Regions from separate parts of the Streptomyces sp. NPDC085866 genome, predicted to be linked through region 1. Evidence: riboswitches for the same ligand, from Rfam matches in the RefSeq annotation. Region 1 holds a riboswitch; the other holds the start of a gene.
The links. A riboswitch is a leader RNA that binds a small molecule or an ion and turns the genes downstream of it on or off. The one in region 1 is predicted to bind glycine.

Region 1 (4,963 bases):
CGTGCTCGCAGCCGCCGTAGTAGCGGCGGCCCGGGTAGCCCTCGGCGTACTTGTTGGTGAGGACCGAGCCCTGGGCCTCCATCACCGCGAGCGGCGCGAAGTTCTCGGAGGCGATCATCTCCAGGGTCGACTGCTGACGGTTCAGCTCGGCGTCGACCGCGGCGGCGATCTCCGGGTCGAGCTCGTGCAGGGACGTGTTCAGGACAGTCATACGGCTACGACTCCTCAGCCGGCGTTCTGGGCGGTGTACTCGTCGGCGGAGAGCAGGTCGGCCGGCTCCTCCGTGACGCGAACCTTGAACAGCCAGCCGCCCTCGAAGGGGGCGGAGTTCACCAGCGACGGGTCGTCGACCACGTCCTGGTTGGACTCGACGATCTCGCCGGAGACCGGGGAGTACAGGTCGGAGACCGACTTGGTCGACTCCAGCTCGCCGCAGGTCTCGCCCGCGGTCACCGTGTCACCGGCCTCGGGGAGCTGGGCGTAGACCACATCGCCGAGTGCGTTGGCCGCGAACTCCGTGATGCCGACCGTCGCGACGCCGTTCTCGTCGGCGGCCGACAGCCACTCGTGCTCCTTGCTGTAGCGCAGCTGCTGGGGGTTGCTCATGGCCTGAATTCTCCTGTACGCGCGGGAGTGCTGGTGAATGGGGGACTGCTGAACCTGCTGATGAGCAGGTGAAGTGTGCGCAGGGTCACGTTCTGGGTACGGACCGCGCCCAGTGTCTACTTCTGGCGCTTGTAGAACGGCAGCGCCACGACCTCGTACGGCTCGTGGCTCCCGCGGATGTCCACACCGACGCCCGCGGTACCCGGCGCCGCGTGCGCCGCGTCGACGTACGCGATGGCGATGGGCTTGCCCAGGGTGGGGGAGGGGGCGCCGGAGGTGATCTCGCCGATGACCTCGCCGCCCGCGACGACGGCGTACCCGGCGCGCGGCACCCGGCGGCCCTCGGCGATCAGACCGACGAGCACCCGCGGCGGGTTCTGCTCGGCCTTGGCGGCTGCCTCGGTGAGCGCCTCGCGGCCGACGAAGTCGCCCTCCTTCTCGAACTTCACCACGCGGCCGAGCCCGGCGTCGAACGGCGTCAGGGACGTGCTCAGCTCGTGCCCGTACAGCGGCATGCCCGCCTCCAGGCGCAGGGTGTCCCGGCAGGACAGGCCGCAGGGCACCAGGCCGACGCCCTCGCCGGCCTCGGTCAGCGCCTGCCACAGCTCCACGGCGTGCTCGGGCTTCACGAACAGCTCGAAGCCGTCCTCGCCGGTGTAGCCGGTGCGGGCGATCAGGGCGGGGACGCCGGCCACCGTGCCGGGCAGGCCCGCGTAGTACTTCAGGCCGTCCAGGTCGGCGTCCGTGAGGGACTTCAGGATGCCGGGGGACTCGGGGCCCTGGATCGCGATCAGCGCGTACGCGTCACGGTCGTCGCGCACCTCGGCGTCGAAGCCCTCGGCGCGCTCGGTCAGCGCGTCCAGCACCACCTGGGCGTTGGAGGCGTTGGCGACGACCATGTACTCGGTCTCGCCGAGGCGGTAGACGATCAGGTCGTCCAGGATGCCGCCGTCGGCCTGGCAGATCATGGTGTAGCGGGCGCGGCCGACGCCGACGGAGGCGATGTTGCCGACCAGGGCGAAGTTCAGCAGGGCCGCCGCCTGAGCGCCGGTCACGGTGATCTCGCCCATGTGGGACAGGTCGAAGAGGCCGGCCCTGGTCCGCACGGCCACGTGCTCGTCGCGCTCGGAGCCGTAGCGCAGGGGCATGTCCCAGCCCGCGAAGTCGGTCATCGTCGCACCGAGCGAGCGATGGAGGGCATCCAACGCGGTGTGACGGAGTTCGGTACTGCTCATCGGTCGGTCGTCTCCCAAGGCATGACGGGCGAGGTCGTTCCTCCCCATCTGTCATCGGAACCTGAGAGGTTCGCCGAGACCGCCACAGGGACGACCACGGCTTGCACCTTGGGTGGAGCCACTGACACAGCGGCCCGCTTTTCAGATGTGCCTCGCCCGCGCGGTAACGGGGCCTGAGAGATTCAAGGGAGGGACTTGCTCCTTCGGCGTCCCAGCGAAGGCTGCTGGGAACTCTCCCGCGCGGATTCAAGCGGCCGGTATGCAGTTGGCGGGCACATCATTGCACGCCTTGCCCCCACCCGTCAGGGCCCGCATCTGTAACCGACCTGTGGCAGTACGCGCACCGAACCACTGGACGCGGCGCATTACCTTCTCTTTACATGTGATGGGCAGGGGATTACGAAGCCCACAGGGGAGGACGATCACGGTGAACAGGACCACGGCCTACGCCGCCACCACCGGCATCGCGGTGCCCGAGCAGCCCTCCGCCCCGGCCCGCGAGCGCTGCGCCGACCGCCCGGCCCCGGTCGTCCGCGACCTGCGCGACCGCGGGGGCCGCAGCCCGCACGCCCTGGTCTTCGGGCCCGCCGACCTGGTGGTGATCACCGGCCTGCCCGGCAGCGGCAAGTCCACGCTGATGCACCGCGCCGTCCCCGGCCACCGCATCGACTCCCAGGACACCCGCGACCGCTGGGACACCCGCATGCCCCGCCTCCTCCCCTACGCGCTCTACCGCCCCCTGGTCCGCCTCGCCCATTACGCCGGACTGCGCCGTGCCCTGCGCACCGGCGAAGGGGTCGTCGTGCACGACTGCGGCACCCAGCCCTGGGTGCGCTCCTGGCTGGCCCGCGAGGCCCGCCGCCGCGGCGGCACCCTGCACCTGCTCCTTCTCGACGTCACCGCCGGCACGGCCCGCGAGGGCCAGCGCGAGCGCGGTCGCGGCGTGTCCCGGTACGCCTTCAGCCGCCACCGCCGTACGACCGCCCGGCTGCTGCGCGCGGTGGAGCGAGGCGAGCTGCCCGCCGGCTGCGGCTCGGCCGTGCTGCTGGACCGGGACGCGGCGGACGTCCTGCACCGCATAACCTTCACCGGCTGATCGGACCGGTCGCTGTCACAGGTACCCGCTAGCCTTTTGATCCTCAGCATGGTTCCCAGCAGGCGGTAGGCAGATGGACTTCCCGGCGGACACTCCCGCGGACTTCCCGGCACAGACGCACCCCCACCCGCACGGCGGTTGGCCCGGCAACGAGCTGGAGGAGGTGCTCTCGGCCTCCCTCGGCATACCCTCCGCGGGCGGCCGGATCATCGAGGTGCTGGGCCGCAGCTTCCTCTGGATCCCCCTGCCGAGCGGCGGCGGTCCGCAGAGCGGCCCCCTGGACCTGCCCACGATGGACATCGAGGGCCAGGTGTACGTCCCGGTCTTCAGCTCCGAGGAACAGCTCCGCCAGGCGACCGGCTCCCACATGTCGTACACCATCGCCCCGGCGGTGGAGTTCGCCCGCGGCCTGCCCCCGCAGGTCGGCATCGCCGTCAACCCCGACGGCGTGGTCGGCATCCCGCTGCCGCCCGAGGCGGTGGCCGAGCTGTGCCGCGTGGACCGCACCCCGCTGGACGGCCCCGGCTCCGGCGGCCGGGTCCGCCTCTTCGAGCCCGACTGGCAGGACGACCCGGTCGACTTCCTGGCCGCCGCCTCCGCCGAGTTCGCCGCCACCGGCGTGGTCCTCACCGCCCGCCGCTGCCTCGCCGCCATCGAGACGGCCGACCCCGTCATGTTCGTGGGCGTGGAACTCTCCCAGTGGGAAGGCGACCTGCGCGCCCTCCCCCTGGACGCCCTCGGCAAGGCCCTCGGCAAAGTCCCGGTCAAGTGGCCCGTCAACCTGGTCCTCCTCGACGTGGCCCAGGACCCGGTGGCGGACTGGCTCAGGACGAACGTGCGCCCTTTCTACCAGTACGGGCATTAGCTTCCACGTCCACGGGAAGCCAACCCGGGGGCAGCCGACCCAGGGGCGCGGGGCTGTGTCCGATATGCGGCTCCGCCGCGGGGCGCGACAAGCCACCACGCACCCGCACCCGCAGACGAACACAAGCCCCCGGGTTACTGGCGCTTAAGCTGTCTCCAAACGCGGGGCACTTCAAAGAAGGGCAAGACAGGTGAGCGCGAGCCCAAGCGGCAGCGTCGAGCACATGCTGCGCCAGGTCACCCCCGGGCGCTACGACGCCTACGAGGCACTGTTGCGCGCCCTCGCCACCCCCTCCTCCGGCCAGATCTGGATGCTCCTGTGGCACGGCCAGGCCGGCTCGCCCGACGCCCAGTACGGAAACATGGAGGTCGACGGCTTCAGCTACGCCCCCTGTGTGACCTCCGCCCAGGAACTCTCGGCGAGCGGCTGGAACCGCTCCTACGAGGTGGTCGACGGACTGGACGTGGCCCGCACCCTCTATCCCGACCACTTCGGCCTCTGGCTCAACCCGCACGCCCCGGGCGGCGGCGTCGGCATCCCCTGGCTGGACCTGCGCCGCATCGCCACCGGCCTGGACCGTCAGCCGGCCGGCCCCCTGCGGCTGTCCGAACCCGGCATCGAGGTCCCGCAGTTCTACGCCCTGCTCGCGCAGAACGCCCACCGCACCCCGGCCCTGCGCTCCCTGCGCCGTGCCTGGGTGCAGCCCGCGCTCGGAGCCCCGTACCTGGCCATCGGCCTGGACGTGTACGACACCTCGCCGGCCGCGGTGGACTCGGTGCGCGCGATGATGCAGCAGTCGGTCGGCGCGGTCCCGGACGGGCTGCCGGTGTCCACGGTGGCCATGACCGACGACTACGACCCGGTCGTGATGTGGATGCGGGCCAACGCCCGCCCGTTCTACGACCGTGAGGCCCACGCGGCCGCCCCGCCGCCCCAGCCGCAGGCCCCCGCTGCCGGCTACGGATATCCGCCCGTGCACGGCGCCTACTGAGCGGTGACACCACGCCCCACCGGGGCGTTCCCCGTCCGTCGGGATGCCCGCCGCATGCGCCGGGTGTCTCCGCCCGAGCGTGTGCGCGACGGGTCGAGGGCGACGAGTGACCGGTCACCGGGTGTGCTGAGCGCGTTCGCGGGTCGGTTCCAAAGGTTCGGATAACGGAA
Region 2 (4,963 bases), on a different contig from region 1:
GCGCCAGGTGCGAGCGGACCGCGACCGGGCCGACGCCGGGGCCGCCGCCACCGTGCGGGATGCAGAAGGTCTTGTGCAGGTTCAGGTGCGAGACGTCGCCGCCGAAGTGGCCCGGCTTGGCGAGGCCGACCAGGGCGTTGAGGTTGGCGCCGTCGACGTAGACCTGGCCGCCGGCCTCGTGCACCTGGGCGCAGATGTCGGCGACGTGCTCCTCGAACACACCGTGCGTGGACGGGTAGGTGATCATCAGGACCGCCAGCTCGTCGCGGTACTGCTCGATCTTGGCCCGCAGGTCCTCGACGTCGATCTCGCCGTCCTCGGCGGTCTTGACGACGACCACCTTCATGCCGGCCATCACGGCGCTGGCGGCGTTGGTGCCGTGCGCGGAGGACGGGATCAGACAGACGGTGCGCTGCTCGTCGCCGTTGGCCCGGTGGTAGCCGCGGACGGCCAGCAGACCGGCCAGCTCGCCCTGCGAACCGGCGTTCGGCTGGAGCGAGACCTTGTCGTAGCCGGTGACCTCGGCGAGACGCTCCTCCAGCTCCCGGATGAGCGTGAGGTAGCCCTCGGCCTGCTCGGCGGGCGCGAAGGGGTGCAGCTGGCCGAACTCGGGCCAGGTGACGGGCTCCATCTCGGTGGTCGCGTTGAGCTTCATGGTGCACGAGCCCAGCGGGATCATGCCGCGGTCGAGCGCGTAGTCGCGGTCGGCCAGCTTGCGCAGGTAGCGCAGCATGGCGGTCTCGGAGCGGTGCTCGTGGAAGACCGGGTGGGTCAGGAAGTCGTCGGTGCGCAGCAGGGCCTCGGGCAGGGTGTCCGCGGCCGTCACGTCCAGCGCCTCGATGTCGCCCTCGACGCCGAAGGCGGACCAGACGGCGGCCAGCTGGGCCCGGTTGCTGGTCTCGTCACAGGCGAGGGAGACGTGGTCGGCGTCCACGAGACGCAGGTTGACCCCGTTCTCCAGGGCCGCGGCGACCACCTCGGCGGCCTTGCCGGGCACACGCGCGGTGAGGGTGTCGAAGTAGGCGCCGTGGACGATCTCGACACCGCCGGCCTTCAGGCCCTCGGCGAGGATCGTGGCGTAGCGGTGGGTGCGGCGGGCGACGGCGCGCAGCCCCTCGGGGCCGTGGTAGACGGCGTACATACCGGCCATCACGGCGAGCAGCACCTGCGCGGTGCAGATGTTGCTCGTGGCCTTCTCGCGGCGGATGTGCTGCTCACGGGTCTGCAGCGCGAGGCGGTAGGCCTTGTTGCCGTCGGCGTCGACGGAGACGCCGACCAGACGGCCGGGCAGGCTGCGCGCGAACTTCTCGTGCACCGCCATGTAGCCCGCGTGCGGACCGCCGAAGCCCATCGGCACACCGAAGCGCTGGGTCGTGCCGACGGCGATGTCCGCGCCCAGCTCACCCGGCGAGGTCAGCAGGGTGAGGGCCAGCAGGTCGGCGGAGACGGTGACGAGGGCGCCCAGCTCGTGCGCCTGGTCGATGACCGGCTTGATGTCGCGTACGGCACCGGAGGCGCCCGGGTACTGGATCAGCACGCCGTTGATCTCGCGCGCGGCGACGTCGGCCGGGATGCCGTCGCTCAGGTCGGCGACGACGACCTCGACACCGGTCGGCTCGGCACGCGTCTCGATGACGGCGATGGTCTGCGGCAGCGCGTCCGCGTCGACCAGGAACAGGCCCTTCTTGTTCTTGCCCATGCGCCGGGACAGCGCCATCGCCTCGGCGGCGGCCGTGCCCTCGTCCAGGAGGGAGGCGCCGGAGGTCGGCAGGCCGGTCAGGTCGGCGACCATCGTCTGGAAGTTCAGCAGCGCCTCGAGGCGGCCCTGCGAGATCTCCGGCTGGTACGGCGTGTAGGCCGTGTACCAGGCCGGGTTCTCCATGACGTTGCGCAGGATGACCGGCGGGGTGAAGGTCCCGTAGTAGCCGAGCCCGATCATCGAGCCGAGCACCTGGTTGCGGTCGGCGAGCGAGCGGAGCTCGGCGAGCACCTCGGCCTCGGTACGGCCACCCGGCAGATCGAGCGCGTCGGCGTTCTTGATCACATCCGGCACCGCGGCGGCGGTGAGCTCGTCGAGCGAGCCGTAACCGATGTGCGCGAGCATCTTGGCCCGCGCTTCCTGGTCGGGCCCGATGTGGCGCTGCTCGAAGGGGATGCCCGCTTCGAGCTCGGAGAGCGGAGTGCGATGGGCGGTCATTGCGGAGGCCTCCTGGTCTGACGCGACCTTCGGGGGGCACCACGGCGGTTGCCCCGACGGCCTCCCCCTCTGTCATCAAAACCTGAGAGCTTCACCGGGCGCCCGAGGGTCCCGGCTTTCACCGTCGGTGAGGGCGGGAGCCGTCGACGCTCGCCCTGCTTTCCAGAGTGACCTCGTCCGTGCGGTACGTGAGCCTGAGAGATTCCGGGGAGGATTTGCTCCTTCGGCGCCTCCGAGGTGGTCGGAGGACTCTCCCGCACGGGGTCAGCAGCCGCTGTCAGCCTACCAGCGAGGTCAACGCCCGGGCCCTCGAGTGGCCGCCTCCTTGAATGTGCTCTTTTGTAGTGCTTACGGATGAGTTGCGACCAAGTGGAGGGAGAGGGACCGTGCAGACCGACATCGATCCGCGCAACCTGATCGGCCGCAAGGCGTTCGACCGCAATGGCACCAAGATCGGCACCATCGACGAGGTGTACCTCGACGACGCCACGGGCGTGCCGGAGTGGGCGGCCATACGCACCGGTCTGTTCTCCCGGGACGCCTTCGTCCCCCTGGAGCCCAGCGAGCTGGTGGAGGGCGCCCTCAGGGTCCCCTTCGACCGCGCGCTCATCAAGGACGCCCCCGACTTCGGCGTGGGCCGCCACCTCTCCCCCGAACAGGAACTCCAGCTCTATCACCACTACGGCCTAGACGCGGCCGCACCTCCTTCGGTACCGGACCACGACTTCGGCAAGCTGGCGGGCACGGAGGAGGTCTGATCCCCGGCCGGGGTGGGCCGCTGGGCCCCCTCGGTTCCCGGCACCAGCGGCAACGGCTCGGCCGATTCCAGCGCGGGATCGTCGACGAAGAACGTACGGACCCGCCCCGGCTCGGACTGCGGTGTCTCGAAGCGCACAGTGACCCGCCCCAGGCCACTGCCCTGCACCCAGCCGTGCCCGTACTCGGCGTGCCGTACGTCGCACCCGGCACGCCACTGCCGCTCGGCGGGCTCGGGGCGCTCCTCCACGGCGTCGGGCACGACCTCCTGTGACGCCTCCACGGCCGCGGCCGCGTCCCGCTCGCCCGCAGCGGCCTGCGCGAACAGGTCCTCCTGGGTGTAGTCGGCGAGCCCCGAGACGCCCACGCCCAGCAGCCGTACCCCGCCCGTGGTGTCCACGGACTCCAGGAGCCGCGCGGCCGCCTCCCGGATCACCGCCGGATCGTCGGTGGGCCCACGGAGCGTCTCGGAGCGGGTCAGCGTCGAGAAGTCGTACCGCCGCACCTTCAGCACGATGGTCCGCCCGGACAGCCCGGCCCCGCGCAGCCGCCCCACGCACCGGTCGGCGAGCCGCTGCACCTCAAGTCCGACCCGCAGCCGGTCATGGATGTCCACGTCGTAGGTGTCCTCGACCGACACCGACTTGGTCTCCCGCTCGGCCACCACGGGTCGGTCGTCGTGCGCCAGCGCCATGGCGTACAGCGCGTGCCCGTGCGCCTTGCCGAGCAGCCGTACGAGTTCGTCCTCCCCCGCCTCGGCCAGTTCCTCGACGGTGGTGATCCCGGTCCGCCGCAGATGGTCCCCGGTCGCCGGCCCGACCCCGGGCAGCGTCCGCACCGACATGGGTCCCAGCAGCGCCCGCTCGGTCCCGGGCTCGATCAGCACGAGTCCGTCGGGCTTGGCCTGCTCCGAGGCGATCTTCGCGAGCATCTTGGAGGCGGCCAGCCCCACCGACCCGGTCAGCCCCGTGACCGTCCGGATGTCCGCGCGCAGCTTCGTCCCGGCCAGCCGCGCCGACGCCTCGTCCCAGGCCTCTCCGCCGGCCTCCAGATCGACGAACGCCTCGTCCAGGCTCAGCGGCTCCACCAGCGGCGACAGCGCCCGCAGCAGCGCCATCACCTGCTCGCTGACCGACTTGTACAGGGCGAAGCGCGGCACGAGGTACGCGGCGTTCGGCGCCAGCCTGCGCGCCTGGGCCATCGGCATGGCCGAGTGGACCCCGAAGACCCGGGCCTCGTACGACGCGGTGGCCACCACCCCGCGTGGTCCGAGTCCGCCCACGACGACGGCCTTCCCGCGCAGGCTCGGCTTGGACGCCTGCTCCACCGAGGCGAAGAAGGCGTCCATGTCGAGATGCAGGATCGTGGGCGCGTTTCTCACATCTCCGATGCTGCACCACGCCACTGACAACGCGGGCCCCGAGAGGGCGCCGTCAGACCGCCCGGTTGCGGCGCCTGGCCAGCTCGTCCGTCGGGTTGTGCCCGACCAGGGTCTCCCCGGTGTCGATGCGCTCGCCGTGCAGCTGGGAGAGTGCGCTTTCCACGTCCCGCCAGACCACGCCGACGGCGATGCCGAAGATGCCCTGACCGCCCTGGAGCAGGGCGTGGACCTCGTCGGGCGAGGTGCACTCGTAGACCGTGGCGCCGTCGCTCATGAGCGTCATGCGCTCCAGGTCGCGGAAACCGCGTTCCCGGAGGTGCTGGACGGCCGTACGGATGTTCTGCAGCGACACCCCGGTGTCCAGGAACCGCTTGACGATCTTCAGGACGACGACGTCCCGGAAGCTGTACAGGCGCTGTGTGCCCGAACCGTACGCGGGCCGCACGCTCGGCTCGACGAGGCCGGTGCGGGCCCAGTAGTCGAGTTGCCGATAGGTGATTCCGGCGGCCGCGCAGGCGGTGGGCCCGCGATAGCCGATCTCTTCGGACGCCATGGACGCCGCCCCTCCGCCGTCGGGCACCACCGTCGGTCGCTGTGAGGCGTGGTCGACCGCGCTGCCGGGCTGGGGG

Region 2: another riboswitch for glycine. It lies ahead of gcvP (aminomethyl-transferring glycine dehydrogenase); the one in region 1 lies ahead of gcvT (glycine cleavage system aminomethyltransferase GcvT).

What each region holds. Positions count from the first base shown of each region.
Region 1 covers NZ_JBITSQ010000015.1:34,871-39,833, forward strand. The annotation lists gene glyA (serine hydroxymethyltransferase) at 1-211, opposite strand, end outside; gene gcvH (glycine cleavage system protein GcvH) at 226-606, opposite strand; gene gcvT (glycine cleavage system aminomethyltransferase GcvT) at 723-1,841, opposite strand; glycine riboswitch at 1,993-2,090, opposite strand; gene ACIF83_RS33195 (AAA family ATPase) at 2,269-2,937, shown strand; gene ACIF83_RS33200 (enhanced serine sensitivity protein SseB) at 3,011-3,802, shown strand; gene ACIF83_RS33205 (enhanced serine sensitivity protein SseB C-terminal domain-containing protein) at 4,026-4,793, shown strand.
Region 2 covers NZ_JBITSQ010000013.1:265,592-270,554, forward strand. The annotation lists gene gcvP (aminomethyl-transferring glycine dehydrogenase) at 1-2,197, opposite strand, end outside; glycine riboswitch at 2,370-2,464, opposite strand; gene ACIF83_RS31780 (PRC-barrel domain-containing protein) at 2,584-2,955, shown strand; gene ACIF83_RS31785 (DNA polymerase IV) at 2,877-4,334, opposite strand; gene ACIF83_RS31790 (MerR family transcriptional regulator) at 4,387-4,963, opposite strand, start outside.